2 regions of the Sporosarcina sp. FSL W7-1349 genome follow, and region 2 is predicted to be linked to the other one. Evidence: riboswitches for the same ligand, from Rfam matches in the RefSeq annotation. Region 2 holds a riboswitch; the other holds the start of a gene.
The links. A riboswitch is a leader RNA that binds a small molecule or an ion and turns the genes downstream of it on or off. The one in region 2 is predicted to bind FMN.

Region 1: another riboswitch for FMN. It lies ahead of MKY41_RS00485 (bifunctional diaminohydroxyphosphoribosylaminopyrimidine deaminase/5-amino-6-(5-phosphoribosylamino)uracil reductase RibD); the one in region 2 lies ahead of MKY41_RS05570 (ECF transporter S component).

The regions. Positions count from the first base shown of each region.
Region 1 covers NZ_JBBOOK010000001.1:78,594-94,901, reverse strand. Annotated here, with positions in the region: gene MKY41_RS00510 (DUF2269 family protein) at 1-98, opposite strand, end outside; gene MKY41_RS00505 (ASCH domain-containing protein) at 108-443, opposite strand; gene ribH (6,7-dimethyl-8-ribityllumazine synthase) at 512-976, opposite strand; gene MKY41_RS00495 (bifunctional 3,4-dihydroxy-2-butanone-4-phosphate synthase/GTP cyclohydrolase II) at 989-2,182, opposite strand; gene ribE (riboflavin synthase) at 2,198-2,848, opposite strand; gene MKY41_RS00485 (bifunctional diaminohydroxyphosphoribosylaminopyrimidine deaminase/5-amino-6-(5-phosphoribosylamino)uracil reductase RibD) at 2,830-3,603, opposite strand; FMN riboswitch at 3,665-3,812, opposite strand; gene MKY41_RS00480 (glycine betaine ABC transporter substrate-binding protein) at 4,641-5,564, opposite strand; gene MKY41_RS00475 (ABC transporter permease) at 5,561-6,412, opposite strand; gene MKY41_RS00470 (quaternary amine ABC transporter ATP-binding protein) at 6,405-7,667, opposite strand; gene MKY41_RS00465 (GbsR/MarR family transcriptional regulator) at 7,861-8,406, shown strand; gene MKY41_RS00460 (methyl-accepting chemotaxis protein) at 8,455-10,251, opposite strand; gene MKY41_RS00455 (FixH family protein) at 10,414-11,169, opposite strand; gene MKY41_RS00450 (response regulator transcription factor) at 11,333-12,007, shown strand; gene MKY41_RS00445 (sensor histidine kinase) at 12,010-13,425, shown strand; gene MKY41_RS00440 (SCO family protein) at 13,478-14,008, shown strand; gene MKY41_RS00435 (hypothetical protein) at 14,076-14,375, shown strand; gene MKY41_RS00430 (general stress protein) at 14,463-14,783, shown strand; gene MKY41_RS00425 (PF20097 family protein) at 14,865-15,098, shown strand; gene MKY41_RS00420 (hypothetical protein) at 15,182-15,550, shown strand; gene MKY41_RS00415 (hypothetical protein) at 15,714-15,983, opposite strand.
Region 2 covers NZ_JBBOOK010000001.1:1,105,268-1,121,575, reverse strand. Annotated here, with positions in the region: gene MKY41_RS05615 (pseudouridine synthase) at 110-841, shown strand; gene resA (thiol-disulfide oxidoreductase ResA) at 1,009-1,533, shown strand; gene resB (cytochrome c biogenesis protein ResB) at 1,549-3,204, shown strand; gene ccsB (c-type cytochrome biogenesis protein CcsB) at 3,204-4,388, shown strand; gene MKY41_RS05595 (response regulator transcription factor) at 4,561-5,280, shown strand; gene MKY41_RS05590 (ATP-binding protein) at 5,593-7,374, shown strand; gene sigX (RNA polymerase sigma factor SigX) at 7,420-7,956, shown strand; gene MKY41_RS05580 (hypothetical protein) at 7,949-9,163, shown strand; gene MKY41_RS05575 (hypothetical protein) at 9,138-9,365, opposite strand; FMN riboswitch at 9,646-9,776, shown strand; gene MKY41_RS05570 (ECF transporter S component) at 10,050-10,631, shown strand; gene MKY41_RS05565 (ferredoxin) at 10,682-10,933, opposite strand; gene MKY41_RS05560 (helix-turn-helix domain-containing protein) at 11,139-12,200, shown strand; gene MKY41_RS05555 (RecQ family ATP-dependent DNA helicase) at 12,178-13,617, shown strand; gene MKY41_RS05550 (LysM peptidoglycan-binding domain-containing protein) at 13,801-14,463, shown strand; gene MKY41_RS05545 (metallophosphoesterase) at 14,645-15,337, shown strand; gene MKY41_RS05540 (YpdA family putative bacillithiol disulfide reductase) at 15,356-16,308, shown strand, end outside.

The DNA.
Region 1 (16,308 bases), 1.0 Mb from region 2:
CGCCGGATGATCGGCAGCAGGACGAATAATGGGCCGATGGACAAAACGGCACTGAACACATGCAAATAAACAAAGAGATTATAGATGCCAAACTTCATGACCTAGCGTCATTTCTGCACTGGGCTATACTCATGTACCCATACAGACATTGTCGGAAACCAAGGCATTTTTTCATGAATCGCCAACATCGCCTGCTTGTACTCTTCCACTGTCGAATACCCTTCCGTCTTCGCATCTTCATCTGTCAATTCACCCAACGTCTGGGAATAAAGCTTGTCGATCTTGAATTCATTTCCATTCAACACCATGATTTCTCCCGGGTAGGCATAGACCCCATTCCGCCGGGTCGCCGTCTTTTCCCCATTGATCACTTTTTCAACATCTTCAGGAATGGTGACGAGCCTTTCAATAGAGCAAGTTTTCTCAGGATAATTGTTAGTCATCTGTGTTCCCCCACTTTCAATTGATTGCCCATCCCATTATATCGGTATTCGGACTAATAATCGAGGGCTTACATCTCTTGTAACAGATTCGCCATTTCAATTGCGGAAGCCGCAGCATCCCAGCCTTTATTTCCGGCTTTCGTCCCCGCCCGTTCGATCGCCTGTTCAATCGTGTCGGTCGTCAGTACGCCGAAAATGACCGGGATCCCTTCCTGCAAGGAAATGGCCGCCACGCCTTTCGCAACTTCATTGCAAACATAGTCAAAATGCGGTGTCGACCCGCGGATGACGGTGCCTAGCGTGATGACCGCATCATACTTTCCGGACGTTGCCATTTTCTTTGCCGCAAGCGGAATTTCATAAGCACCCGGCACCCAAGCGATGGCCACATCCTCCTCGCTCACACCATGCCGACGTAACGCATCCTCCGCGCCGCTCAACAATTTCCCTGTAATGAATTCGTTGAAGCGAGCGACAACGATTCCAATCTTCAATCCAGTTCCGACTAAATGTCCTTCAAATGTCACTGTCATGTCATTTCCCCCTTAGCTGTGCAATAAATGCCCCAGTTTCTCTTTTTTCGTAGCCATATACTGTTTGTTTTCCGCTTTCACCGGCATTTCAATCTGAATGCGCTCTGTAATTTCCAAACCATGCCCCGCTAGGCCGGTGATCTTCCGCGGATTATTCGTCAATAAATGCATGGATTGCACTCCTAGGTCACGGAGGATTTGCGCACCGATGCCATACTCCCGTAAATCATCAGCAAACCCGAGCTTTGCATTGGCCTCCACCGTGTCATATCCTTCTTCTTGAAGTTTATAAGCCTTCATTTTATTGACAAGCCCAATACCCCGGCCTTCCTGCCGCATATAGAGCAAAACGCCCCTACCAGCCTTCTCGATTTGAGCAAGCGCGGCGTGCAGCTGAGGACCGCAGTCACAACGGCAAGAGCCGAACACATCGCCCGTCAGGCATTCCGAATGGACCCGGACAAGAACATCTTCCCCGTTCCCGATTTCACCTTTCACTAGGGCAATATGTTCACGTCCTGTCAATTTTTCAATATACGTGACAGCAGTGAACTGGCCGAAATCGGTCGGAAGTTGGACTTCCACCACACATTCGACCAGCTTCTCACGACTTCTTCGATAAGCAATCAAGTCCTGAATCGTCAGAATGACAAGATCAAATCGTTCTGCAATGAGATTCAAATCAGGGCGTCTCGCCATCGTTCCGTCTTCATTCATAATTTCACAAATGACGCCGACCGGTTCCGCACCTGCGAGTTTCGCCAGATCCACTGCCGCCTCGGTATGTCCCGCCCGTTTTAAAACGCCGCCCGGCTTGGCAATCAACGGGAAAATATGGCCCGGTCTTCTGAAATCAGAAGGAACCGCCTGTGCATCGAGCATGGCAAAAATGGTTTCCGATCGTTCAAATGCCGAGATGCCGGTGTGGCATTTCGCATGATCGATGCTGACGGTGAATGCCGTACCGTGCGCATCACTGTTCCGGTCCGTCATGAGAGGAAGGTCAAGCTGATTGGCTTTCTCCCCTTCAATCGGAACACAAATCAAACCTCTTCCTTCCGTCGCCATGAAATTGATAATCTCCGGTGTGGCAAACTGGCCAAGCGCCACGAAATCCCCTTCATTTTCACGGTCTTCGTCATCCACTACGATGATCGGTTTTCCTTTTTTGAGCTCGTCAATCGCCTTTTCAATTGTTGCGAACAAAGTAAAAGACCTCCTTTAACTGAGAAAACCGTTTGCGGCCAATGTTTCCATTGTTACGCCGCCGACAGCTTTCTCCTCTTTTTTTGCTAATAGCTTCTCCATATATTTCGCGAGCATGTCACATTCAACATTCACTTGTTCTCCTGCTTTTTTTGCGCCAACGATAGAGTCTTCCTGAGTAACCGGAATGAGAGAAATGACAAACCCATTTTCCGTCACTTCGAAGATGGTCAATGACGTGCCATCCACGGTCACCGAGCCTTTCGGAATCAAATAAACCGACAACTCGGGAGGAATGGCGATTTCCATATAGATGGCATTATCATGTCTTCGGATACGGATAATTTCACCAGTGCCATCTACATGGCCGCTGACAAAATGACCGCCGAACCGGCCATTGGCTGCCATGGCGCGCTCTAAATTCAATCGGCTGCCAGTGCGAAGTGTGTGAAGAGTTGTCGATTTCACAGTTTCGGGCATAACATCCGCCGTAAACTGATCGGCCGAAAAATCCGAAACGGTCAGACAGACTCCGTTCACCGCAATACTATCGCCTTTCTTGACGTCTTCAAGCACTTTGTGGCAACGGATAGCCAGTTTCAATGAATGCGGCCCTTGTTGAACGGATGATACGGTGCCGATCTCTTCTACGATACCAGTGAACACGGAACAGTCCCCTCCTTTCGAAACTGGGGGTCCAGTGTGAAAATGATGATTTGGACAGCACTGTCGCTTCCGACATAGGCTGTCCCCGGCGTCCTGAGATGCCGATCGAACAAAATACAGATAGGATACTTTCCACCATGGGGCAAACGGGTGGTGAGGAAAGGAATTTCATGAAGTACGGTTTCCACGTCAACCAAAATCGCATTATGGGTATGGCGGAGGTAATGGACATCGGTCCGTGAAGCTTCCAATGTGGTCCATTTGCTGTCCCCAATACGCGTGGAAAGGCGGCCATCGAGGGTGACGGCGACTTTCATGGTGACGTTCGGATTACCATATGTGATGTAGTGAATAAATGCCCGGTTCAACTGCTCTGCCTCTTCTTGTACTATACCGGTGACGACTTCCATTCCGGCATCCCGAAAAAGCCCGATTTCCTTCCCGTTAACGGAAGGACACGGTTTGACGGATGCCATAAAGACGCGACGGATCCCGTTTTGAATAAATGGATCCTTGTATAGCGGCGTTTTGCCTAGATAGACACAAAGTTGCGGCGTGTCATACGAATGGTCACTAATGAAATCCGCGTCTGCTTTCGCGAAAGCAGAAACTTCCGCTTGCGGCAAATCCGTACTCGCGTCGATGTTTTGTCCATTTTGCACACGGACGGCATCGACGAACGGATTCGGCAAGAGTTGACCTTCCGCGGTCCGCACTAGGTCATGAGCACAGTTCATTCTACATTCCGGATCCATGTACATTCCCCCTTTCAATGATTGAAAAGGGCAGAACGGATCGGGCATTGTACGTCAACCCAAATCGCTTCTCCCATCCAGACTGTTACTGTCGGTGCCGGAGTTTCACCAGCTCCACCGCCTTCCAAGGAGGAAGGACGGGTCACGGACTGACGAGCCATTGCTCGATCACCGCCGGTAAGGAATTTCACCTTGCCCCGAAGCGTTTGAATTGTATGTACATTACTAACGGTACCATATCCGTTTCTGTTAATCAAAATGCAAAGGAGGAAATAGTGGAAAAGAGCTAGTTCCGGGTGGGTTTCTGGTAATGGGGCGGAAGTTTGTGTAGAAATAGGCTTAGGGTGAATTCAGATACCTTTTGGGCAGACCTTTTGGGAAAACTCGCATATCCCTAGTGAACTGGTGCACCCTCATGGCGAACACGCACACCTAGAACTGGGAATAGTACACCTGCGGGGGAAACTCGCATATCTCCAGTGAACTGGCATACCCTCACGGCAAACTCCCACACCTTGAACTGGGGCTGGCACACCTGTCTGGAAAACTCGCATACACTCTGCCAATTCGAAATTTTACCGTCAAGTTCATAGTTTTATTCGTCACTTTTGCTCACTTATTCGTCACTTTTATTGATTTATCCGTCACAATCTCAATTTTAATCGTCACTTTCAATATTTTATTCCCGAACCAGGAGTTTTGACCCATAACCGTGTGAAAGGCGCTATAGCATTCTTCAGGAAAAAATGGTTGAATGCCGGTTTCTTGCACCCATTGCTAAGTTGCTTGCACTAAGCACCAGGTTTCTTGCACTCCAACCGTATTTGATTGCACTCAACTACCGATTACTTGCGTAGGCCCTTCAATCGCTGCCAGATCTTATCTTTCTTGCACTCGACACTTAGTCGCTTGCACCCAGCACCGGATTCCTTGCAATCCCACACTATTTCCTTGCCCCCCCCTCGCTTGCCTTACACTCTTTCTTCCCACAAAAATAACCCGGACTGCTTTTTCCGCAGTCCGGGCCCATTTGAAATTTATTCTTTTAGGTCTTCAATGGAGTCGATGTCCATATATGTCGGTACGACCAATCCGATTCTGACGCCTTCCAGATGAGTGCCGAGTTCTTCGTACTTGCCTTCGAATTTATCAGCGTATGTTTTGTGCGTCAATGGCAGCCAAGCCGCTAAGGATGCGTCCGCGCTACCGTCGGATACCGCTGTCCAAAGTGGACCGGCTTCGACTTGGGTCAATGTTACATTGTACCCCATGTCCTCTAGAACCAACTTCATGACGTTATGGCTCGCGATTTCACTATCCCATGCAACATAGGCCAGAGTGATTTTATCGCCGTCCACTTTTTCGACGCCTTCTGTCCATTCCGCTACTTTATCTTCATTCGCATCAATCCAGTTTTGAGCAGCTTCTGCTTCTTTTTCGCCTTCCTGGATCGCTACCATCACTGCTCCCATGTCCTCCTCCGCCCATTTGAAGTTGGACAGAATTTGGTAAGCTTCCGGCATATCCTCTTTCAATCCAAGGCGAGCGATTGTACGGATTTGTTCTTCCCCGCCGTACACGCCTTTTGGATCCTCTAAATATTTCAAATCAAATTTCGCGAATTTCCAGTGTGGAGTCCAACCTGTTACGATGATCGGCTCTTCTTTGTCATACGCTTTTTTTAAGGCAGCCGTCATAGCCGCACTGGACCCGGATGTGACATCCCAGTCTTTGAGGTCGTATTCCTCGATTGCTTGTTCCGTTGCCTGCATGATGCCTGCTCCTGGGTCAATTCCGGTAATTTTGTACTTTACGGATTCACCGACCGAACTGCTGCCCGAAGTATTTTCCGGATCGCTGCTCGATTCATTATTGCCCTTATCATCACTGCCGCAAGCTGCCAAGCCAAGTGCCAACAGCGCGGCTGTTCCTAATCCAAGTACCTTTTTAGTTAAAGTCATTCTGTGAGTCCTCCCTTTTTCTTCTTACCTGCATGTTGGGTGATCCGATCCAAAATAATTGCCACGATGACAATGGATAACCCGGTTTCAAACCCAACACCTGTTTTCAATTGTGTCACGGCCCGGTAGACTTCCTCCCCAAGCCCTGGTGCACCTACCATGGAGGCGATGACTACCATGGATAATGACAGCATGATGCTTTGATTGACCCCCGCCATGATTGTCGGTTTGGCGAGCGGAATCTGCACTTTGCTCAACCGTTGCCATGTTGTCGATCCATACGCTTCGGTCGCTTCAATCAAATCCTTCGGCACTTGCTGGATGCCCAGCATTGTCAAGCGGATCGTTGGCGGCATCGAGAAGATGACCGATGCCACGACGCCGGGTACGACGCCGATATTGAAAAAGAAGATCGCTGGCAATAAATAAACGAATGCTGGCATCGTTTGCATGAGGTCCAAAACCGGATTGACCACATTCCGGACCGCCGTCTTTTGCGAACCCCAAACACCGATCGGAATCCCGATGATGAGTGCGAAGAACACGGATGTCAATACAAGCGCCAGCATTTGCAACATCGGATACCAGTAACCTAAGTAATCGATGAACAACAGGCCGACCAAAGTGAATATCGCGATGCGGCGTGTCGATAAAAACCACGCCAGCAAGGAGAATAGAACAGCGAGTAGAATCGATGGCACCATGTTCAGCCACTCTACTGACCCTTCCACAATCCCCGCCAAAAAATCGGCGACTCCATCAAACACAGAGCCGAACGTCGAAACGAGCCAATCAATGCCGTTATCGATCCAATCGGCAAAAGGCAATCGAGGTAATAATTCATTCATTTCCATTCACCTCCCCGTTCGCTTGCTCAGCCGAATCGATCGTGCCGTTATTATTGATAAACTGATTGTCACCTGACAGCGCTCCAATCAGTGCACCACGAATGATAATCCCTTCCAATTTCCTTTTCTCGTCTATGACTGCAACCGGGATGATAGCCGTCGAAACGATATCGAATAGATCTGTCAAAACCGTATCTGCTGGAATCATCGGGAAATCGGAAATTAAAACATCTTCCAATGTTTTTCCTGTTTCCACTGCTTGCACCGCGTCCTGTGCAGTAACCGCACCCAGTAAGCGGTTACCGGAGTCTACGACGTAAATGGATGAAATGCGGAGACGCTTCATAAGTCGCAACGCAACCCGTGGCCCCCGATCAATTTGCACCGTGTCCGCTTTTTTCATAATATGGCCCGCCGTCAACACTTTGGACAAGTCGACGTCTTCAACGAAACGTTCCACATACTCGTTGGATGGGCTCATCAGAATCTCTTCTGGCGTCCCGACTTGGACGACTTCCCCATCTTTCATCAATGCGATGCGGTCCCCGATTCGAAGCGCCTCATCAAGATCGTGGGTAATGAAGATGATTGTTTTCCCCATATCATGGTGAAGCTGCAGCAATTCATCCTGCATATCTTTGCGGATCAACGGATCGAGCGCACTGAACGCTTCATCCATCAATAAAATATCCGGACCGTTGGCAAGGGCTCTCGCCAAACCGACACGCTGCTGCATCCCGCCGCTCAATTGTTTCGGAAATTGATCCTCATAGCCTGCAAGGCCGACAAGTTTCAATGATTCCAAAGCCTTCTCCCGACGTTCCTCTTTGGACACTCCCTTGATCTCCAAACCGTATTCCGTATTTTCCAGGATTGTTTTATGCGGAAAGAGGGCAAAATTTTGAAAGACCATGCCGATTTTATTCCGCCTTACTTCCCGGAGCTGTTCTTTGTTCATCTTGACGATGTCTTCGCCGTCCAGCAGAATTTCTCCCATTGTCGGATCGATCAGCCGGTTCAGCATTCGGACCAATGTCGATTTTCCGCTCCCGGACAGTCCCATGATGACAAAGATTTCCCCTTCGTAAATATCGAAGGACGCATCATTGACCCCGACCGTCGCCCCGGTCGCTTGCAAGATCTCCCGTTTGCTCTTTTGTTCCTTCAGCATTCGGGCAGCACGCTTCGTGTTTTTACCGAAGATTTTCGTTATCTTTTTCACTTGTATCTTTTTGACAAGACTCTGGTCACTCATTTGTACACTCCTTACCTTTTGTAAACCTGCGAACCTAATCAATTATAGATGTAATCAATTTGAAATACAACCGTAATTTCCGAATGAATTGTTTGTACGGTAAAAACTGTACGAACCATAATAAATATAAATTGATTTTTTTGGGAAACTATAATACGCTAGATTGCAGCGATAACAGTGGAGGTAACGCTTTATGGACGGTAGGGAAAAACTTGATAAAGCCCGGGAACGGATCATTGAAACCATTGCCGAAAATATTCATCTCTACGGTCTGACACCTTCATCCGGTAGACAATACGGTGCCATGTATTTTCATGATGAACCATTGACTCTAGATGAAATGACCGAAATGCTCGGCATGAGCAAAACTAGCATGAGCACATCCGTACGAGCTCTTTCCGATTTAAAATTGGTGGAACGCGCCTGGAAACGGGGCGTCCGAAAAGACCTGTACCAAGTGAAAGATGATTGGTATCAAAGTTTCATTGATCTTTTTTCGATAAAATGGAGGAGGGCCATTTCACTCCATTCCGTTGCAGTCAGGCGATCATTGAAAGAATTGGGCGAACTGTTGCAGGACGAATCGATTGATGACGATCTGCGGAAAAGCGTGGAGAAGGATATAGCGAAGCTTGAATACATGCGGGACTATTATGATTGGCTCGATCGATTGGTCGATGCGTTCGAAGATCATGAAATCTTTGACCTTGTTCCAATTGATAAAAATCAAGATAAATGATAAAAAACGGCAGACGAGCCAAAGCTTGTCCGCCGTTTTTCTATTGGTTCACACTACCTCGGCAGGCACCGGTATTGAACCTGCCATTTCAACATCCTCTTTCTCCTGTTGCGGTTCGGGTACTTGGAAGAATTCCGCGTTGGAACGGAGCGTGTCAGATAATGCGGCCAAATCCAGCCCCGCCTTTTCCACTTGCACCATTGCCTCATGCTGTTCTTGGAAAGAATGCAGCATTCGAACGGCATTCTCTTTATTTTTCAGGGAAACTTGTTCCACTTGGACGGTCGCATTTTCGAGCAATGGGACTGCCGTTTCCAATGAATGCAGATGATCAGACATGATCAACAGCTTTTCATTTAAAGTTCTAATCTGGACAGCAGCCTCATGGAAGTGTTGCCCATTTTCCATCGTGACGAGTTGGAAGATCCCCCCTTTTTCTTGCATCGTTTCCACATTCGAAGCCGAATCGTGGACGCTCTGTTCCATGCCAATCAGCATGCCTTTGATCTTCTCGGTGGCGACATTCGACTGTTCCGCCAGTCGCTGCACTTCATTGGCCACGACTAAAAAACCAGCACCCGCATTTCCCGCACGCGTCGCTTCGATTTTTGCGTTCAGCGCAAGCATCCGTGTCTGATCCGTCAAATGCGCGATCAAGTTGACGATTTGGTCGACGGATTCACACTTCTCTTGAAGCTCCCCGATCGTCTGCACGACTTGGCGCATGCTGTCAAAAAAGAGCTGCATGGAATCGGCAGCCGCTGCAACCGACGTTTCTCCCGTATTGGCGACCTGCTCCGTCCTTGCCGACAAGCGGGAAACGTCTTCCATCTCTCCGAAAAGGCCATGCAATGATTCCTTCATATGAAGAAACGCCTGTTGTTGCTGAGCAGACACCGACACTGTCTCATTCGCTACGGTTCCCAATTCAGAAACGATTTCTTTCACGAGTTCGTTTTTATCCAACAGAACAGTTGAATTTTCTTGTAAATGCTCGCCCGTACTTAAAAGTCGGGTGCTCGTTTCTTGCACCCCCGCCAACATTTGCGACATGCTCGCAATCATCATATGAAAACTTTTATTCAACGAACGGATTTCGGGGATATTGGATTTCGCAGTCAAATCCACCCGCAAATCCCCTTCCCTTACAATGCGCATCTTCTGCTGCAGTTGAATCATCGGATTCGTCATATTCCGGATGATCCATGAGATCAATAGGATCCCTAGCAGGAGAGATATGATAATGGTCACAAAGACGAAAACCGCCATTTGCTGTGTAGCGGCCAAGTAATCGCGATCCGGGATGGCAATGATGTACTCCCCGCCTAATTCCTGGATTTCAAAAAAGCTCATCGTATAGGGCTCGCCGCCAATTGTTTCATGAAGTACCCCTTTGCGTTCTTCCTTGATCTTCTTCAAAACGGACGGGGAAATTGGCAAATCCCGGCTTTTACTTATTGAAAAAGGGGTCAGCTTTTCCCCTTCCAAATAAAACATATCCGCGTGATAGCCGGATTGAATCAACGAAACATGCTGGCGCTTGACGACCGCTTCCAGCTCACTCATAAATCGATCGCGATCCCCAACATGGGCAAGCATCAACGTTTTGGCCAAATCATTAATAATATGGACTTCCCTTTCCAAGCGGGAGGAAACGAGATCGATCGTATTTTCTTTTGATTTCTCATATGTAACGAATCCGATACATGTTGTCGACACAAGTAAAATGGAGGAGATGGCCGTCATGAGACGGTATTTGAATGACCACTTCGCCTTTGTGATAGCTGGCAGCCTTTTCAAACGAACGACCCGCATTCCCTTTAATTTCTGCATCCATTTCCTCAATCCAAAAACCACCCTCCAGGAATATATACTCAATTTTAAAATAGGATTATTGAGCCTTTGTAAAGAGGTTGTAAAGAAATGATATGGTTTTGGAAATGCTAGGCAGGATGGACTGGTGAATCTAAAAAACCCTCTGACATTTTAGGTCAGAAGGTTCTCCCTTTATTTCACTTCAACAGTATGTTCTTCGTGTTCATGCAGCCCGTCTTCATTTTCTACATGGATTTGGATATGGAAAGTGCCCGGTTCTGCAAAAGTATGTGTCGCTGTGTACTCGCCAGCCTGGGTCTCTTCTGCGTCCACCCAATCTTTTTCATTTTCGTTTCCTTCATTCCAAATTTCATAGCGGACGTTTGCTTGGTCCAATGGATGGCCGTCCATTTGGAGGTGGACCATCAATTCTTGCTCTTCCTCCGCCGCGACAGCTTCCGGTTTCACGAAATGCATGGAAAACCCATCCGCATGGCCGTGCTCATGTCCATCTTCCTCTTCTTGAACCGCCTCATAGTTGCCACCGTCACCGACTGTCACTTCTTTTTTCGGCATCGTGTGCATGCCCCTTGCATCCACGTGGACTTGGATGTGGAATAGGCCGTCATGGTCGAATGTCGTTTCGGCAGTGTACAGCCCCTCTTTCGCATTCGTCGAATCCATCATGACACTGTCATCCTTTTTGCCTTCTTCCCACACTTCAAACACCACTTTATCCGCATCTTCCACTTTTTCTTCCCCTTGCGTCACAAGCGCTTCCATCTTCACCGTTTCTCCGGTCTCCACTTGCTCTGTCACGGTCAACTCGACCGCTATCGGTAAAATCTCTTCCGGTTCGGTGCTCACTTCCGGTTCTTCATTTTTCCCGCAAGCGGCCAATACTGCAAGGGTCATTCCGATCAATAACCATCCTATAATCCGTTTCATCCGTCTTCCTCCTATACCATTTTTCTTCCCGTAAATCGGTAACTTCAGTATGATTATAAAAGAAAGTTGCGAACTATTGGTGAAGAATCGAATTTCATATAGTTTTCACAAATGTATTAGACACTAAAGGTAAAAGAACTGCGATAGAAATGAGGTATGGCAGATGAAGCAAACGACAATCTTAATCATAGACGATGAAGAGCAGATGAGGAAACTGATCCGGACCTTCCTTGAAAAAGAAGGCTATGCGGTCCTTGAAGCGTCGGACGGGATCCAGGCCTTATCTCTCGTTGAAAAGGAAGAGCCCCATCTATGTATGGTGGATGTCATGATGCCCTATATGGATGGTTTCACCTTTGCCAAGGAAGTTAAACAGATTTCTACCGTCCCCATCATCTTCCTATCTGCGAAAGGCGAAGAATGGGATAAAATCCAAGGGCTGAAATTGGGAGGGGATGATTATATCGTGAAACCTTTCCTCCCTGGCGAACTGTTGGCACGCGTGGAATCCGTCCTACGCCGGACATATCAGCAACGTCAATCCGAAGATGTTTTACGAGCTGGGCCACTTGTCATCAATCAGACATCCCACACAGTCACCTTGAACGGCAAACCGCTCACGTTGACTCTGAAAGAATTCGGGGTTCTGCATCTTCTAGCCAGCAACAAAGGCCGCGTCTATTCGCGGGAACAATTGCTCCATCTTGTCTGGGGCGATGAGCATCAAAGCAGCGAACGGACCGTCGATACCCATATTAAGACATTACGCCTGAAGATGGGGGATGACGGACAAATGATCGAAACGGTTTGGGGAGTCGGTTACAAGTTCGAGGTGTAATGATGAAAAGCCTGACATTGAGCAAGAAAATACTGATCGTCCTTCTGACGAGCATCGGATTCACTATCTTATTCTCCTTCTTTTTCATTCATTATCTTTACTCGGAGCTCTATTTGGACAGTATTGAAGAGTCGATCATCTACCAAGGGAAACGGACAGCATCCCATTATCACTACGGGGAATTAAGTGACGAGATCATTGACAAGATCCGATGGTATAACATCGTCTCGGAATATGAAATTATTGTAGTGGATAATTTAGAGGAGCTCTCCTCCTACTTCCCCTACAAGATCAATTATGAAACGTTGGTGGATGAGGAAGACCGCGCTCAATTGGAAAGAGGGACCTATGTCGAGAAAAAAGGGTATGTGGAGGAGTTGAACCGGGACATTTTGGGTGCCATTTTTCCGATCAAGGGAGAAGACGGCCTCATCGGTTTCATTTATATTTATGTACCGCTTGCCGCAATCCAGGACGTTTTCCGGGAGAGCATCCCCTTACTCATCATTGTCGGTTCCTTATTCTTTTTCGTCCTGTTCCTAGTTGTCAATCGGGCATGGCACTCCCTTTTCAAGCCTTTGAAGGACTTACAACAACTTTCCTACGAGGTGTCCCAAGGGAACTACTCCAACCGGATCGAGGCGGAGCGGGATGATGAAATCGGCCAACTGACGAAAGCTTTCAATACGATGAGTCTGTCCTTGGAAGAGCAGGAAGAACGAAAAAAGGAATTTACTTCGAATATCGTGCATGAATTGCGGACCCCTTTGACTTACATTTCCGGCTATACGCATGCGTTGAAGGAGAAAATCTATTCCTTCCCGGAGGAAGCCGAAAGTTATTTGCAGACGATGGAGAAAGAAACTGAGAGGCTGAACAAATTGATCTATGATTTGGCCGATCTCAATCATTTGCAGCAAGATCTTTATACGATCGATTGGCAGCCGATTGCTGTCGCTCAGTTATTGTATGATACGCTGGATTTATTCAGCATCCATCTCAAGGAAAAAAAGCTTCTTCTCGATTTGCATTTGGAAGAGGATCCGATCTTGTCAGGCGATCCGAAACGACTTCAACAAGTGTTTTACAATACGTTGGACAATGCCATCAAATATTCGCTCGATGGCGGCAGGATTTCGGTCACTTTGAAGGAAGAGGCCGATTCTATCGTGTTCCAAGTGACAAATGGCGGAACCGTCATTGATGAAGAAGATATCGAAAGGATCGGGGAGCGTTTCTTTCGGACGGATAAAGCGCGGAATCGGACAACTGGCGGAACCGGTTTAGGCCTTTCCATCGTTAAGGAAATCGTCCGTTTACATGGAGGCTCGTTACAGATTGCGAGCAGTCCCGACAGCGGGACGACAATCACAATTCATTTGCCTGGTATGAACGCGGATGAGGAAGGGGTGAAATAAGGTGAGTCAACGGCTATTGCATCCTTTATTATTGCTGTCCACTCTTCTACTTATGGCGGGTTGCGGTTCCGAAATGGCTCCCGGCAGAGAACTTGCCCCATTTTCATTCACGGACCAGGATGGTCGATCGTTCGGTACAGATGAATTACAAGGGCATATTTGGGTAGCGAATTTCATCTTTACCAATTGTGAAACGGTCTGCCCTCCGATGACAATGGAGATGGCCTCCTTGCAAAAGATGGCCGAAGAAAATAGCCTGGATATACAATTCGTCACCTTCACGGTCGATCCGGATGTAGATTCTCCCAAAGTACTAAAAAAATACATCCAGCACTTTACGGAAAATGAATCGAATTGGCATCTGCTGACCGGGTATTCGCAGAAAGAGATTGAAAAATTTGCTCTGGAACAGTTCCAAACCATTGTCCAAAAGCCGAAATCTTCGAATCAGGTCATTCATGGAACGAATTTTTATTTGATTGATCCGAATGGGCGGTTGTTGAAAGAATACAATTTTGCGGATGACTCCTATCGGGAGGACTTGCTGAAAGATATGGAACGTTTGACCCGGTTGGATTCATGAACCGGTTTTACTTGATACTATGCTCTCCATTTTTGTATAGTGGACATACACCTGAAGGAGGGCTGTCATGGATCCGATCTTATCCAAAATCGAATATACGATTGTGGACCGGAAGACCGTCTGGCATGAGCAGACGTTTATCCGGTCCAGTCATCACGTCACCTTAACCCGACAGGCCATTGCAACCGGCAAAAATACATTTCATTTGAGAGAGGTGCTCGATCTGTCTTACCGCCCTTTTTCGGGAGGCACCGGCCTATTTTATCTGCATACAATTCAAGGTGTCTTCACCTTCACGGTCGTCGAGGATCCGTCCAGTTTCATGGATCTATTCGAACAATTGAAATCCGGCTTTACCTCCTTCTGAACATTACAAAATCGGGATAGGGATTGTTTAAAATCCATCCATTGTTGGTATAGAAGAAATAGCAACTACCATTGGAGGGATTTTTACATGACTGTTAAAAAAACTGTAGAAAATGCAGTACAAGCAAAGCAGGAAATCGAAAACTTGGTGACACAAGGCTACACCCACGATGATATTTATATTTTTGCCCATGATAAAAAACGGGGCGACGATATTACGGAAGCACTGGACACCGAGAAAGTCGGCATGTCGGAACAAGGCTTTCTCGATAGCATGAAAAACATGTTTTCTTCCCGAGGCGACGAATTACGCAGCAAAATGGAAGCGGCCGGCTTGACCGAACAGGAAGCGGCAGATGCTGAAAAAGAGCTCGACCAAGGGAAGCTTGTGTTGATTGCGAAAAAATGATGAATATGGGGCTTCCGCAGAGGGAGCCCTTTTTTGCATGTGACCCACAGGCGGCAGAACATTACATAAGGAGGGAACGCTTTGAATGAGGAAAATTGTGCGGTTTGCGGAAATGGCATGAAAAGAGGCTATATTCACTGCGGAAACCGGCTCGCTTGGGTGCCAAAAGTGTCAAAATGGAGTGTTGAGCCGAACTTCCATAAAGGGGCCGTCCTTCTCTCCGGCCAGAACCGCTTCTCAATCAACCATGTCAATGCGTATTTATGCGAAACATGTAATAAGGTCATCATCGATTATTCAGCCCAAGCCAATTGATCCAGAGATACCCCCCTATTTTCCAACGGCTCGCAAATCTCCCCTTTTTTCAGTATGATAGGAAGGGAAAGCGGGGGTTATGGATGGACAGCAGATTATGGAAAATCGGTTTTTTCACGGCATTGACTTCTTTTGTTCTTCTAATTTTAGGGGTGCGGACGATCGGAGGCCACGACCTGATCTGGAAGAACTATGCTACTTTCAGCATTTTCAGCTTGACGGTCGGGGTGCTGGCGAGTGTCATGCTCTTTTATAAGCTAACGATTGCATTCCGGATTTTCATGGGAGCCCTTGTTCTCGGGTTTCTTCAATTTTTCCGCAGCTTCCTCATGGGCTCGGGAGATTTCAGTGAATCGATAGGAATTCTGGATTTATTCATCATCAGTTCATTTGGATTCGGACTGGCATTGCTAATCCAATTCGGAATCATATTTATGCGACAGGCGAAATAAAAAGCGGCCGACCATTTACAGTCAGTTTGCTTAGACTGTAGACAGACTCGAGAAATCTTGACGGGTTTGGCTACAGTTTTTTGTTTGGAAATTAAGTCGGTTGGGGAAGTTTTCTATATGGTCGATGCGGGAGAAAAGTGGATGCGAGTTTGCTCGAATGTCTTTATAATTTAGACTTTTCACATGACGGTTGGAGCGAGACAGGACAGTTTGCGCCATTGCCCTTACAGTTCATGAAATGGCCATGACAGTTTGGGGATTTGCCATGATAGTTCGGACGTTTGCCATGACAGTTTCCTCGATTGCCCTCACAGTTCTGGGAATCGCCATGACAGTTCGGACGTTTGCCATGACAGTTTCTACGAGCCATGACAGTTTCCTCGATTGCCCTCACAGTTTCGGGAATCGCCATGACAGTTCGAGGTTTTGCCATGACAGTTTCTACGAGCCATGACAGTTTCCTCGGTTGCCCTTACAGTTTGGAGAATTGCCATGACAGTCCGGGGTTTTGCCATAACAGTTTCAGCGAGGCATGACAATTCCTTCGATTGCCCTTACAGTTCCGGGAATTGCCATGACAGTTCGAGATTTTGCCATGACAGTTTCGGCGGGACATGACAGTTTCCTTGATTGCCCTTACAGTTTTGGAAATTGCCATGACAGTTCGCATTTTCCCATGACAATTCCCGGAACCGACACCACACGAAAAACCCGTGGACAAACTCCGATACAATTCAGAGCTCATCCACGGGTTCAAT
Region 2 (16,308 bases):
CGAATAAGGTCCAAAGGAAAGGAAGACGACGGGATTCAGGTCGGTCTTCTTTTCATTTTACGCAAAGTGTGACATAATTTTTTTCAGTATGAAGGACGGGGTGACTCAGTTGGAAAGACTACAGAAAGTGCTGGCGCAAGCGGGCGTAGCATCACGAAGAAAATCTGAGCAATTGATATTGGATGGAAAAGTGAAAGTGAATGGCGTCAAAGTTACGGAACTCGGAACGAAAGTAACGAATTCGGATCGGGTGGAAGTAGAAGGCGTGGAACTCGTCAAAGAAAACTTTGTCTATTATCTACTTTATAAACCGCGCGGCTTCATTTCGACGGTCCATGATGAAAAAGGCCGAAAAACCGTGCTGGATCTTTTTCCGGAAGTCGAGGAGCGGATTTTCCCGGTCGGGCGTCTGGATTATGATACGTCAGGTATTATTATTTTGACAAATGATGGTGATTTTTCTTATTTGATGACTCATCCGAAATTCGGCATCAAGAAAAAGTATATTGCAAAAGTGAAAGGAATTCCGACCCGGGAATCGTTGCGCAAATTGGAACGAGGAATTGAGCTGGAGGACGGCAAGACGGCGCCTGCCCATGTAAAAATGCAGACTGTCGATAAGAAGGCCGGAACGGCGCTCATCGAAATTACGATTCATGAAGGTCGGAACCGTCAAGTGCGCCGGATGTTCGATGCAATCGGCCACCCGGTTTTAAAACTGCGCAGGGAGTCGTTCGCCATGCTGACGACGCACGGCTTGAATGCCGGGGAGTCCCGCCAGCTGACGACGCATGAGGTGAAGCAGTTGCGTGTTTTGGCCGAAACAGGAAAAATCGGATAACTCTCCCGGATTCGGCCGGTTAACATGAATGTGATTTATAAGTTAATTATTTCCTCAAACGCAAACGTTCACAATCCTTTCATGAATGTCCGGATTCCGAGGCGATCATTTTGTTATAATGGTATACGGAACTTATTTTTCAATAGGAGGAGACGGGTATGTCGATGATGGATAAAAAAAGAAAACGTCTAATCATCAGGACGATTGTTCTACTAGTGCTCGTTTCGGCAGTCATCTATTCAATAGCCTCGAAAGAGAAGGTGGAAGTCTTGGCAATCGGGGACAAGGCTCCGGATTTCGAGCTTGTCGACTTGGATGGTAATAAGCATCGCCTGTCCGATTATAAAGGCCAAGGGGTATTCCTGAATTTCTGGGGAACTTGGTGTCCGCCGTGCAAAGAGGAAATGCCTCATATGGAAAAGCAATATCAGGACTTTAAAGACAAAGGTGTCCAAATCTTGGCAGTGGATATTGCGGAACCGGTATTGAAAGTCGAGTCATTCCGAGATCAATACGGGTTGACATTCCCAATTGCGATCGACAAGAACAAAAGCGTCATGGAAGTCTATAATATTGGACCATTGCCAACGACTGTATTAATTGATAAAGACGGGAAAATCGTCCATATCGAAAAAAGAGGAATGAGCGAAGAAGTGATCCGGTCATTCATGGAACGCATTCAACCGAAGTAAGGAGTCTATTTCAATATGAGCAAAATCAAATGCCAGTGCGGTCATGAAAATCCATTTGGCACAGTGCTTTGTGAGCGATGTGGGAGACCTCAGACGGAAGAGACGAAAAAAAGTGAACTCGTCGACATGCGGTATGAAGGGGCGGCAAGAAGGTCCCAGACGTATAAAAGGTCCATCGTGGATAAAATATGGAACTTCTTTTCAAGTGTTAAAGTCGGCATCGGCATCATCATCGCAGTTTTATCCACTTCTGCCATTGGAACGATCTTTCCGCAGAAAGATTATATCCCAGTCGATCAAGGTTCAGAAGTCGAAGTAGCGGCTTATTATGAACGGGTTTACGGTTTTTTCGGCAAGATCTATTATCAATTCGGTTTTCACGATATGTACAGCAGCTGGTGGTTCAAGGTGCTGATCGGCATGCTCGGAATCTCCATCATTATTGCTAGTGTGGACCGGGTTGTACCGCTGTACAAATCATTAAAAAGACAGCGGACGAAGCGCCATACCTCCTTCATGAAAGTACAGCGTATTTTCGGGGAAGGCGCTGTGGCCGATCCGGATGATTCTTTGCAGAAAGCGGAAGAGAAACTGAAAGAGCTCCGTTATAACGTAAAAACGGAGGACGGTGCTATACTTGCGGAGAAAAACCGCTTTTCCCGCTGGGGTCCGTATGTCAATCATACTGGCTTGATCATTTTCTTGTTTGGTGTCCTATTGCGCGGCCTTCCAGGGTTTTATGTCGATGAAACGATGTGGATCCGCGAAGGAGAAGTTCGTCCTATCAAGGGCGCAGACGGGTATTATTTAGAGAATAATGAATTCATTGTGGAAAACTACTCAAAAGAAGAAGCGGATGCGGTATTCGGCGAAGCGCTGGACCGGGTAGGCAGCATCGTGAAAACCTACCAAACGGATGTGACGTTGTACAAGCAGGCGGAAGGTTCCTTGCCTGGACAAGCGGATCAGCTTGAAAAAATGACCGATTATTCGATTGCTGTAAACAAACCATTGAAATTCGATGGCTATAGTGTTTTCCAAATGTCCTACGGCTTGGATGAGTTAAAATCCATGACCTTTCAACTGACAGAGAAAGCAAGCGACAAATCACTCGGCGAATTTACAGTAGATCTTGAAAACCCGGAACGCACCTATGAACTTGCAAAGGATACACGTGTGGACTTGCTTGAATATTATCCTGATTATGACGGCGTCAAAGATGGAGAACTCGTTTCAAAATCCCCGGCTCCGAATAATCCGGCCTTCATTTTCAATATGGTCACGCCTGCAAACCCACAAGGCGAAAGAAGTTTTGTCGCCATCCGGAATACGTTTGAAGTGGAAGAGAATGATTACAAAGTCAGCTTCCGTGGAGTTGAAACACGGGATAAGTCCGGGTTAACGATTCGGAAAGACAAGACTTTGCCGATCCTCCTGCTAGGGGGCATCATCTTCATGATCGGTGTCATCCAAGGATCCTACTGGAACCATAGAAGGATTTGGGTGCAAAAAGGAGCGGATGGAAAGATGCTCGTTGCCGCTCATACGAATAAAAACTGGTTCTCGTTGAAGAAGGATTTGGACAAAGTGAAAGAGGTATCGGAGTTGCCGGCCTATGCAGATCGGCAAGACAAAGAGGCCAAAGGTGAAGAGGAAGGGGATACGCTGTAATGGGTTTAGCGAATATCAGTGCGACGCTCCTGGAAATTTCCTTCGTTGCCTATTTGATTGCGACCGCTTTTTTTGGCGGAGCGGTAAAAGGTGCGAAATCGGAATCGTCGTATAAAAATAATCGATGGGGCCAGATCGGTATTGTGATCACCATCATCGGGTTCATTACACATATCGGTTATTTTATAACAAGATGGATTGCGTCGGGACATGCGCCTGTCAGTAATATGTTCGAATTCACGACCGCTTTCGGCATGATGCTCGTCGGTGCGTTCATCCTCATATTTTTCTTATACCGCACGCCTTCTTTGGGGCTTTTCGCATTGCCGATCGCGTTGTTGATCATCGCGTATGCGAGCATGTTCCCGAAAGAAGTGACGCCGCTCATTCCCGCCTTGCAAAGTCATTGGTTGACAATTCACGTCATCACGGCAGCGCTCGGTGAATCGATCCTGGCCATCAGTGCGGTTGCCGGATTGATATATTTAATGAAGAATGTCGATATGACGAAAAAGTCAAAACAGCGGTTCTGGCTCGAGGCAGTCATGTTCGTCATAGTGATTGTCATCGGTTTTGTCCTATCAGCATCGACTTTCAAACTCATGGGGTATGAAGCGGATTTCAGCTATATCGACAAAAATGAACAGCCGGCCAAAATCACATACAATTACCCGCCGCTCTTCGGCATGAATGAATACGAAGCGCTGACACCGGACGCAATGACGCCATGGGCTGAACTGCCTCCTGTCATCAATGCGAAGACATTGACGACGTTCGTGTGGTCATTTGCAATTGGGACTGTTTTGTATATTCTTCTCCGGCTAATTCTCCGGAAGCCGATTGCCATGCTATTCCAGCCGTTTGCGCGCAAGGCGAATTTGCAGTTGATGGATGAGATCGGCTACCGTTCGGTGTTGATCGGATTCCCGGTCTTTACGCTCGGCGCACTCATCTTTGCGATGATCTGGGCACATGAAGCGTGGGCCAGATTCTGGGGTTGGGATCCAAAAGAAGTATGGGCATTGATCACCTGGTTGTTTTACGCGGCATTCCTTCATCTGCGGCTCTCTCGCGGATGGGAAGGGGAAAAGTCCGCTTGGCTTGCGGTCATCGGATTCATCATCATTATGTTCAATCTGATTGCCGTCAACTTAATCATTGCGGGTCTGCATTCATACGCATAAAGATTGACCAGGACTGCCCCTTTGTTTCACGATGGGGCAGTCCTTTTCTTTTTTTCGATTGCCAGGAAGGCAGTTTCAGTTATAGCGTGCCTTTTTAGAAAGCGACTTGTACAATGGAAATAGAAAAGTTTGTTAGGGTTGGTCGGATATTATGGAAAGGGGCTATGGAATGATGGAAGAAAAAGTGAAGTTGTTAGTGGTGGATGATGAGGAACGGATTCTTCGTTTGTTGAATATGTATTTAACCCGTGAAGGGTATGAAATTGACGAGGCAATGAACGGGTCGGAGGCGCTGGAAAAAGCGTTGGCTCAACAATATGACTGCATCTTGCTGGATGTCATGATGCCCGAAAAAGACGGGATGGAAGTGTTACAGGAACTGCGTGAGAAGAAAATCATGACACCGGTTATTTTATTGACAGCTAAAGGAGAGGAGTCGGACCGAGTATCCGGATTCGAATCGGGGGCGGATGATTACATCGTGAAACCGTTCAGCCCGAGGGAAGTCGTGTTGCGCGTCAAGGCGATCCTCAGAAGATCCGTGGCCTTCCCGGGCGCTGTCGCTTCGTCTGCATCGAAAGACTTGGTCGTCTTCCCGCAATTGACGATCGACCACGATGCACACCGCGTGACTGCGGAAGGGAAAGAGGTGAACCTGACGCCGAAGGAATACGAACTTCTCTATTTCCTGGCGAAATCTCCGGATAAAGTGTTCGATCGGGAACAACTATTGAAAGAAGTCTGGCACTATGAGTTTTTCGGTGATCTACGGACCGTTGACACCCACGTCAAACGGTTGCGTGAAAAATTGAGCCGCGTCTCCGATCAGGCGGCTAAAATGATTGTGACAGTATGGGGAGTCGGATATAAGTTCGAGGTCCCGCAAGAATAATGAAACCGTTGACGGTTCTAAAATGGGATATAGGTTTTAAAGCGGCTCACCTTGCGTGAGCCGTTTTTAGCTTTTGCCCCTCTTTTTTATTGCCATCATAGGAAGATAGACTTTAATTATAGAAAAATGCGGAATGGTCGGGCGTTATCAGGTATACTGAATACGGACAATCAAAAGAATCGGGCTCAAAAGTGCGAAGGGTTCTTTCGTAACTAATAAAGTGCCAATTGGTGAAATTATACGGGTACATATTGATAAAAAAAGCATTAGAACAGCGGTTTAGCTATAAAACAGTGTAAAGGAGCGTGTTCAATGAATAGAATATGGAACTCAATCGTCGGGAAGCTATGGGCCACCATATTGCTTCTCGTTTCCTTTGTCCTCTTCATCGTCACTGTCCTGCTTCTGGAATTCCTGAGTAATTTCCATGCGAAGCAGGCGGAGGATTCGTTGTGGCGAGAAGCATCGACGATTGCCAAAATCGTAGTGGACCATGATAGCGAATCTTCCATGCAAATGATCATCCATGATATTCTTGATGATGAAAAAAGTGCCATGATCGTCAGTCCGAGTGGAGAATTGAAGTACAGTTTCCATTCGGGGCTGAATACGGAACCAATCGAGAAGAAAATATTGGAAGACCGCACTTTGTACTCCCTTGACGAAGAAGTGAAAGAACCCGTGTTGAAGGAGATGATTCTTCCTTCCAATTCAGAGACGAATGTGATGGAACAATATTTTGTTCTAGGATTTCCTTTTGAAGATGGACAGGATCAAGTCGGTTCGGTCATCATTTACCAGAACATGGATGCAGTTCATCGAACGACCCAGCGGACGACACATATCGTCCTGTTATCTGCACTGATTGCGTTTGTCCTGACGACCTTTTTTGCGTTTTTCCTGTCGACCCGCATTACATCGCCGTTGCGGGGGCTGCGGCAGGCGGCGGGAGAGCTGGCGAAAGGGAATTTCGACACGCGGATTCCGGTTTTTCAAAATGATGAAATCGGCCAGCTGGCAACTGCGTTCAACCAGATGGGGAGGCAGCTGAAATACCATGTGGAATTGATCAATCAGGAAAAAGAGCAGCTGTCGAGCATTTTGACATCGATGACCGACGCTGTCATCACGTTCAATCGGGATGCCACCATCTTGCTACGCAATCCGCAAGCAGAGCGGATGCTTCAAAATTGGTACGCAAAAAACGATAAAATGGATGATACCATTCCACCGGAAGTCGTCCATATGCTCGATCATGTCGTTACCTTTGCAGAAGAAGTGGAAGATGAATTGGAGCTCGGCGGTCGATTTTATATGATCTCCCTCAGTCCATTGTATAGCGGAGACAGCATCCGCGGCGCGGTTGTCGTCTTTCGGGACATGACCGAACAGCATAAATTGGATAAACTGCGTTCCGATTTCATCGCTAACGTATCCCACGAACTGAGGACGCCGATTTCCATGCTGCAAGGGTATAGTGAAGCAATACTGGACGATGTCATTGCAAATGAAGAAGAGCGCAACGAGATGATTCAGATTATCCATGATGAGTCGATGAGGATGGGACGCCTCGTCACCGACCTGCTCGATTTGGCCCGGATGGAATCCGGCAATATGCGACTGTATGAAGAAGATGTCCCAATGATTCCGTTCCTAGGCAGGGTCCTGCATAAGTTCTCGCAAATTGCACGGGATGCCCATGTTGAATTGACTTTCCAATATCCGGAAGAGGACGATATCATCCTCCACGTCGATGCGGATCGGCTAGAGCAGGTATTCACGAACTTGATCGACAATGCGGTCCGGCACACTCCCGAAGGCGGAAATGTCGATCTCGGCATTGCTAAAAAGACGGATGCGGTTGAAATCACAGTATCCGATACGGGAATCGGAATACCGGAAGAGGATTTGCCTTTCATATTTGAACGGTTTTACAAGGCGGACAAGGCGAGAACCCGGAAAAAAGGCGGGACGGGTCTTGGCCTGGCAATTGCTAAAAATATTATCGATTCCCACGGCGGAGCCATTTCGGCACGGCGCGGAGATGAAAAAGGGACAGTATTCACTTGCCGTCTGCCGTTGAAAAGAATGTAACATTTTTAATTGATAAACGACTAATCCATTGAACGGGGGGATTGGATGAACGACTCCGTTTTCCACCGGCTTTATGATGAATACCATCACGATGTGTTCAAATTCCTCATCTATTTGACGGGCGACCGTGATCAAGCCGAGGATCTGATGCATGAGGTATATGTGAGGGTACTTAGGGCATATGCCGGATTTGAAGGGAAAAGTTCTGAAAAGACTTGGCTTTTTTCGATAGCGAAAAATGTGGCAATCGATCATTTTAGGAAATCCGCTGTCCGAAGAAAGCATTTATTCGATAAGTTCGACTGGGAAAAGAGCGAGCTCGTATCCACTGGCATCCTCCCAGATGAACTCGTCTCACTGAATGATGAGATGAAGGAGCTGCTGCAAGCGTTGGACACATGCACAGGCGATCAGAAAATGGTTGTCGTCATGCGGTATTTTCAAGACTTATCCATAGCAGAGACGGCCGAAGCGCTCGGCTGGACGGAAGGGAAAGTGAAAACAACACAGCATCGTGCCATCAAGGCGTTGCAAAAGAAATTACATGCCCGTTCGGCAGAAGGGAGGAGACCGAATGACTGAAGAGAAATGGGATGAAGGCAAGATTGAAAAGTTGCTGGACAGCATGCCGGATGTCCAAGATCAACGTTCCAAGTCTGAAATCCTGGATCGTTTACGGAAAGATGAAAGATTGCAGCATAGCGAAAGGTCCCTCCCGAACCGTCGAAAGTCTCTCGTTAAATGGATGCCCGCGGTAGTAACCGTTGCAGCTGTTCTCGTTCTTAGTTTACTCATCCCATCCATGCTCCGCAATGAAGAGGGGGCGATGAACGACGAGGCAGCTGAGTCGCAAAATATGAAGATGAGAACATTTGAGGACAACTCGCAGGAGAAGGCGATGGACGCCTCCAGCTCGGAGCAGGCAGAGTCCGCTGCCATCTCTTCACTCGACATGGCGGCCCAAAGCCATATTGTGTTGGCCGATGAATTGGCGGGTTACCATCCATTCCGAATTGGGTTAACACATGAGGCCCATGTCATCCCTATCACGTTTTTGATTTCTGAAGAGCGCTTTGCCCAAGACTTTCCGGGCGGCGAACAGGATAGCGTCAGAATATACAATCGATATGCTTCGGAGATTCCGGAAGAAGAGCTTGGATTCGATGATTATCATCCGTATATCGGCGGGATCATTGATGCAGTCGATGATATCAATCACCAAGTGCCGCCGGATCATGGATATGACATGTCTTCCTCCGCATTAGAAGTGTATAACAATACAGTGATTGAAACGTTTACCGATCATCAGCGGCTAAATACGATCGATGAAAAGGGAAATCCAGCCACTTTTGACCAAGTAGGGACGAAAGAGCCGATTCCTTTGACAGCCGGGAAGCGCCCGCTTCCGTATTATAAATACTCGATGCCAACAGGGGCCACGTATCTTGTGCCGAGCGGCGGCATCCCGTTCGATGATGTGGAAAGCGCATTGCAAGCAATGAAGGAATCCCCGAATGATTTGGTCGACGTAATTGTTCCTGAAACCGTCGATTATGATATAGAAGTCACGAAAGGAATCGTGACGATTTCGTTCAAGGAGCCGTTGGACTTGGAAGGGATGGAACCCGATGCCGCCACGGACTTGATTGAGGGCTTCATGTTGACGGCGAATAATTATGATATGGTGGTCAAACTCAATCATACAGTGCAAGATCACTATTCCAAGTACGATCTGACCGAAGTTTTACCCGAACCGGCCGGCGTCAATCCGATGCTGTTGCCGGAATGAAATACGATGGATCATAAACAGGGGGCTGTCCGGACAGACGGATAGCCCCTATTTTTTTGGCATGCAGGGGGATTTCTGCTACTATATAGAACGAACAAATGATTTGTACTTCGTGACTCCAGTTGCTTGGAGTGGAAGGCGGCGACTCCAGCGGGAACAGCACGAGCTGAAGACCCCGCAGGAGCGTAGCGAAAGCCGTCACGAAGAACGGCTTTTGCGCCAAAAAGCGTAGCGTTTGGCAGCACAGGATGCCTTAATTTCTGCAAAGTGCGCAGAAATTAAGGCAAATCGAACCCTACGCTGTTCGATTGGCTGAAGCCGTGCCCGCGGAAAGCGTCCGCCTGTAACGGAAAGCGACGGTTTGGTAATTTCAGTTTCTTTAGTTTGTTTTATATAAATAAAACTATTTACTTACGTAGGTAAACTTTATTGTTTACAAAACAAGAAGGTTCGTATATAATGAGAATTGTAAAAGAATATTGATTCATCTTCGGGGCAGGGTGTAATTCCCGACCGGCGGAAATGGAAAGTAATTTCTTAGCCCGCGAGCGTAACAGCTGATTCCGGTGAGATTCCGGAGCCGACAGTATAGTCTGGATGGGAGAAGGTGAAGGTGCAGTCCTGTTTTTGTGTACTTCACAAAAAAGGGCGCTTATTTAAGCTGGAATTCGGTGGATCCAGGAACAGAGGGTAAGCTATAAGTTGTTTGCCCTGCAAAGTCATTGCAATTATGCAGCCGACTGACTGTTCACTAGGTTCCGAGACCATGTTTCTTAAGTATGCCTTTCAACTCCCTGGAGCGTATTGCTTTAGGGAGTTTTTCGTGAATGACAAGCTGGGCGACCTTTCCTCTTTTGAAGTGAATCGCAAAAGGAGAGAGGAAACAATGAAGAACAACAAATTACGCAAGATGATTCTCATCGCAATTCTGGGAAGTATCGGTACAATTCTGATGCAATTCAACTTCCCGCTGCCTGCTTTGCCGGCATTCTTGAAAATCGACTTTGGTGAAATTCCGGCTGTCCTTGCAGTTATGACAATGGGGCCGGTTGGCGGAATCGCAGTCGAATTGATCAAAAACATCATGCACTGGTTCATGTCAGGAAGTCCTACAGGCGTGCCTGTCGGCGAAATCGCCAACTTTACGACTGGAATCCTCTTCATCATGCCAATTTACTGGATTTTCAAGAGATTCCAAAGTACGAAAGGGCTGGCTGCCGGTTTAATCGCCGGGACTGTCACAATGGCCGTTGGTATGAGCGTATTAAACTACGCCCTCTTCTTGCCGATGTACACGTATTTCCTTAACATGCCGGTCATGTCCGGAGATGCACTTTACTCCATGATCGTCCTAGGGATTTTGCCTTTCAACCTGATCAAAGGCATCATGCTTCTTGCTGTTTCTCTATTACTATTCAAAAGTATGGAGAGATGGATCATCCAACAAAAAGCGCAGCTGTCTGCGTAACGATATAAAAATAAAACCGCGTCCCATTTGCAGGGACGCGGTTTTTATCATCATTCATATTTTAATGGATCGCCATCGAATGGTTCATCCGCCATTTTGATCGAGTCGGTCGGACAACCGTCGAACGCATCTTCCAAATCATCCATCAATTCTTCTGGAACCGCCATAGTACCCGTGTTATCATCAAGGATAACGTAAGCGATCCCTTCATCGTCGTAGTCATAAATATCCGGAGCAGCGGCACCACATGCTCCACATGCGATGCATGTGTCCTGATCGACGATGGTATATTTTTTTGACATAGTCTTTCTCTCCTCTTTTCTACAAAAAACGATTTAGTTCTCATTCTATTCTAATGATGTTGCCGCTAGTTTTCAACAATCAAATCCTAGCGTCCGCAAATTGGCTAATCCGAAGAGGCTTTATGTTTTCATCAATTGTCTGAAAAGGTAAATGATAGAAATACAATAGAATCCAACTACGCTTGGTGAAAGGGGGGATGAATCATTGAATCTACCGATGCTTCTACTCGGGATCCTATGCAAGATGGATGGCGAGCGTACGATAGCTGCCAGTTTCCATCTGTTGCGGGGCAAGCGCTCGGGCCAAACATTACAAGATGTAAAGTATTATGGGGTGAAGAGTTTTTTCGGTCTCTTGCCGAAGTTGCCGGCCGGGCAATTTGAAAAGGCGGTGGAAGTCCTGAAACAAGATGGTCTCGTCTCGGCATCCCCTGAGTCGCTCATCTCGTTGAGTGCGAAAGGACGGGAAGCGGCGGAACGTTTGCCTGATTTCCATTTCAGCGGGATGGACTACCAAGGAAGAGAGATGATTTTTTTCGGAAGGCTCTCGCTGACCGTTCAGACCTTATCCCATTTCCGGGCTGGGCAGCCATCCTTCTTGCCTGTTCAAAAAGACCGGGACATCCAGCATCATGTCAGGCGGCTCCTTGCCAAGCCCGCCATCCAGGATCCTGCCTTTGCCGGGCGGCTTAAAGATGAGTTGAAGCAAGTCTTGCGGCGCAGCGGAATGGATGATCGCCAAAAGGCTATTTTCATCCATCGGCTGGCAGGCTATCGGTTGAGCGGCTGGACGTGGGACCAGTTGGGGGAACGGTTTCAATTGGATCCTTTCGATGTCCACCTTTTGTTCATAGAGGGCTTGCATCGGATTTTGCGGGTGATCGAATCATCGTCGGATCTGCCTCTCCTACATTTTATGGCTGAAAATGTCAAAGTGACTTCCTATTTAACTGATTCATCCCGAGAAACGAAGCGGATGTTCGACAGTGGTATGAAAATGGAGGAGATTGCGGCAGCACGCCGATTGAAAATGAGCACGATCGAAGACCATTTCGTGGAGATGGCCATCAATGATCCCTCTTTCCCCTTAGTTCAATTCGTCCAGGAAGGAGTAGTCGACGAAGTGATTGAGAAGGCGAAAGAACTGGGGACGAAACGGCTCCGACCGTTAAAGATGGAGTTTGACTCATTGACCTATTTTCAATTGCGTCTCATCTTAGGCGCGCGGACGGGGAGGGAAGCAGATGGATTTACGGAAAGCACTTAAAGCCCATTTCGGGTATGAAAGGTTTCGGCCCGGTCAGGAAGACGTCATCCGACATATCGTGGACGGGAAGGATACGATCGCAATTCTGCCGACCGGCATGGGGAAATCGCTTTGCTATCAGCTGCCTGCCTATGTAAACGAAGGAACGGTCCTGATCATTTCACCTCTCGTCGCTCTCATGGAGGACCAAGTGGCGATTATGAAGAAGAACGGGGAAAAGCGGGTTGTGGCATTAAATTCGTTTCTTTCCTTTTCCGATAAAAAGCGAATTATTGACCAGCTGCATATGTATAAATTTATCTTTCTATCCCCGGAAATGCTCACCCAGCCTTATGTAAGAAGGAAGCTTCGTGAACTCACGTTGTGCTGCATTGCGATAGACGAAGTTCATTGCATTTCCCAGTGGGGGTTTGATTTTCGTCCTGATTATTTACGATTGGGTCATTTTTTCGACAGCCTTCGAAACCGTCCGCCGATTCTAGCTTTGACGGCTACGGCGAATCGGCAGGTAACGAAGGACATTGACCAGTATTTGCATCTGCAGGAGCCTGAAATCATTCGGCAGTCCATCGACCGTCCAAACATCTCCTACTCGCTTGCCGTGTTGAATTCGGAATTGGAAAAAACGGGATGGTTGCGGAAGCGACTTCGGGAGACGGTCGGCCCCGGAATCATCTACGTCGCCTCCCGGAAACGGGCCGATGAACTCGCGCTTGAACTGAAGGATACGAACCGGACAATCGCATCCTATCACGCAGGAAAAGAAGCGGAAGATCGGGCTTTCATCCAAGAACAGTTCATAAATGGAGAATTGGATTGGATTTGTGCGACAAATGCCTTCGGAATGGGTATACATAAAGAGGATATCCGACAAGTCATCCATGATCATTTACCGCAATCCATTTCGGGCTATATCCAGGAAGTAGGGCGCGCCGGCCGTGACGGCAAGGAATCGGCGGCAACATTGCTCTATTCGGAAGAGGATGGACAGAAAATCCGGTTTATCATTGAAGAAGATCTGCCGCGTCCTAGTGAGGTGCGCCTCTATTCGCAACTGATTTCAGAAGGCATGGCACCGGAAGATGCTGCGAATCGGGCAGGATTCAGCGATACGGGAAAACGGGTGATTGATTTTTATTTGGAACAATGGCCGGTGGAAGAGGTCAATGCCCGGATGGAAGCGTTGCGCGGGGAAAAGGTAGCGGAACTGAAGAAAATGATTCACTTGCTGCATTCCGGTCGGTGCATTCGTGAAGAACTGTTGTCATTTTTCGACGAAACATGTGAAATGAAACCGAAGTCCTGCTGTTCTGTTTGTGGAATCGAAGAGGATGACTGGATTCGGGACTGCACAAGGGAAGAGACGAGACAAGAGTGGATGGGATGGGAGGAAAGACTTGCCAAACTGCTAGGGTGACAGGCCGGATTCCCTACTGATTCTATCCGGGAATTTCAGAATATGTCGGAAAATGTCCGCTTGAGATGAAAAACACCGAAATGGCCCAGCTTGCGAAAGAGGTGAGGTGCGGCGAGTGATTGATTTTTCCACCAGAATTCGTCATAATAAGAGGAACAGCACGACGGGATAGGAGAATGTAACATGGATAAAGATGATTTCAAAGCTGAATTCGAAGAACATCGGAAGGAAATTAGCCTGGAGGAAGAGGATGATTCTGGACGTTTGCCATCCCGTGTCGAATTACATCGCACAAAAAGGAATCCAAAAAGGAAATCCAATCATCTCTTGCTCAATGTCATCCTTGGTCTTTTCACTCTCATTCCGGTCGGAATTTTAGTGTATGTCATCTCCGATTTTTATTCACCGGACGATAAAACATCCGCCCAGGTGGAGGATTCCGGCGTACGGATTGAAATCGATAATTCGGAACCGCAAAGCAAGGATGCAGCCGCGGAAAAGTCCGATCCTGATGAGCAAACATTAGCGGAAAAAACAGGAAGTACCTCAAACGAACCGGCAAAACCGGTTGAGGCAGTAAAAGAGCCGGCTTCCACACCGCAGCCGGAAACGAAACCGACACCTCCGAAACCGGAGCAGCCAGCAGAAAAGCCGAAAGCGGACCCTAAACCGGAACAGCCTCAGTCCACCGGTAAAACACATGTTGTCGCGGCGAGTGAAACATTGTACCGGATTGCTGTAAATTATTACGGCTCAGGCTCGGATGCGAATTTGGAGAAAATCCGGCGCGCCAACGGCCTGTCGTCGAATAATATCCAAGTAGGACAAAAACTGATCATTCCGTGATATAGAACAGAAATTATAAAGGCAAAGTGCACACTTTGCCTTTTTGCACGCGTTTTAGAAACAATTTGCTGAATAATAAAGGTGGTGCATCGTTACGGGGAGCAAGATAGTTGGGGCATTCTTTTCTCTTATGGTCGGTTTCCTAACTTATATGTACGTAAATGCCAAGCGGAGAAATGTCATGTACCATGAAATGACTGTCAACGATTCCCGCAATGGGAAGGACGAATTATCGGTCTTTTTCATTTCGGATATTCACCGCAGGGAAATCGATGAGAAACTTCTCCTCCAATTACGGGAAGCCGGGAAGTTCGATCTTGTCATCCTCGGCGGGGATTTGGCGGAAAGAGGAGTGCCGCCCCGTCGGATCGATGAGAATGTTAAACGGCTTTCCGAACTGGGCCCGCTTTTCTTCGTATGGGGAAACAATGATCGGGAAGTGGGGGAGCCGCTGATTCGCGATATTTTGGCTCGTCATGGCTGCGTCATTTTGGAGAATCGGGCAGCATCCGTACCAGGCCATCCGGATTGGATGATTTGCGGGACGGATGATCCGTCGAGCCGAAAAGTCGATATTGATTCCACTCTACGTTATATTGATAGAGGAAAATATAGTATTTTAGTCACTCATACACCGTCCGTATTCCGCAAGGTGGAGCGACAATTCCAGCCTTGTGTAATGTTGGCGGGCCATACCCATGGCGGCCAAATCCGTCTTGGCAAGCTCGGCATCCAAGATAAAGGGAAGTTTTGGCTGGAAGGCGGGCGGGCAAAATTGATCAGCAACGGATATGGCACGTCCACGGTGCCCTTCCGATTGGGTGCCGATCCAGAATGCCATGTCATCAAGATCAAGTATGGGGATTTGCAGTGAAGGAGTGCAATGTAAAAAATGATAGAGAAAGATGCAATCGTCGTCGGTGGCGGGCCATGCGGTCTGTCGGCGGCTATCGAATTAAAGAATAAAGGGTTGGAAGTCCTGATCATCGAAAAGGGGACGATCGTGAATGCGATCTACCATTATCCGACCCATCAGACTTTTTTCAGCTCCAGTATCAAATTATCAATCGGTGATATCCCGTTCATCACGGCGGCGGAAAAACCGAGACGCAATGATGCACTTGTTTATTACCGGCAGGTCGCAATGTTGAAGGATTTGGAAATCAACAGTCATGAAAAGGTGTTGGACGTCATAAAAGAAAAGGAGCGTTTCCGCATAGTTTCCGACAAGGCGGAATACGAGGCAAGGCATGTCGTCATCGCGACTGGATATTATGATAATCCGAACCGCTTGGGGGCGGAAGGGGCGGACCTTCCGAAAGTGCATCACTATTTCAAAGAAGCACATCCCTATTTCAAAAAACATGTTGTCGTCATCGGAGGGAAGAACTCCGCAGTGGATGCGGCACTGGAACTGGAACGGGCAGGTGCGTATGTGACAGTCGTCTACCACGGATCCGATTATTCCCCAAGCGTGAAACCGTGGATCCTACCAGGATTCGACAGCTTGGTCCGCAATGGAGCGATCACGATGCATTTCAATGCGACCGTCGAGAAAATCACCGAGGATTCGGTGATGATCCGGAAAGGTGATGAACTGTTCACCATTGAAAACGATACGGTTTTTGCGATGATCGGTTATCATCCGGACCATGATTTTTTCAGAAAAATCGGTATTCAAATTGATGAAACGAGCGGTAGTCCCGTATTTGATGAAGAAACAATGGAAACGAACGTGGCTGGGCTCTATATTGCCGGAGTCATCGCAGCCGGAAACGATGCTAACCGGATTTTCATCGAGAATGGTCGATTTCATGGAGGATTGATCGCGGAGAATATTGCGAA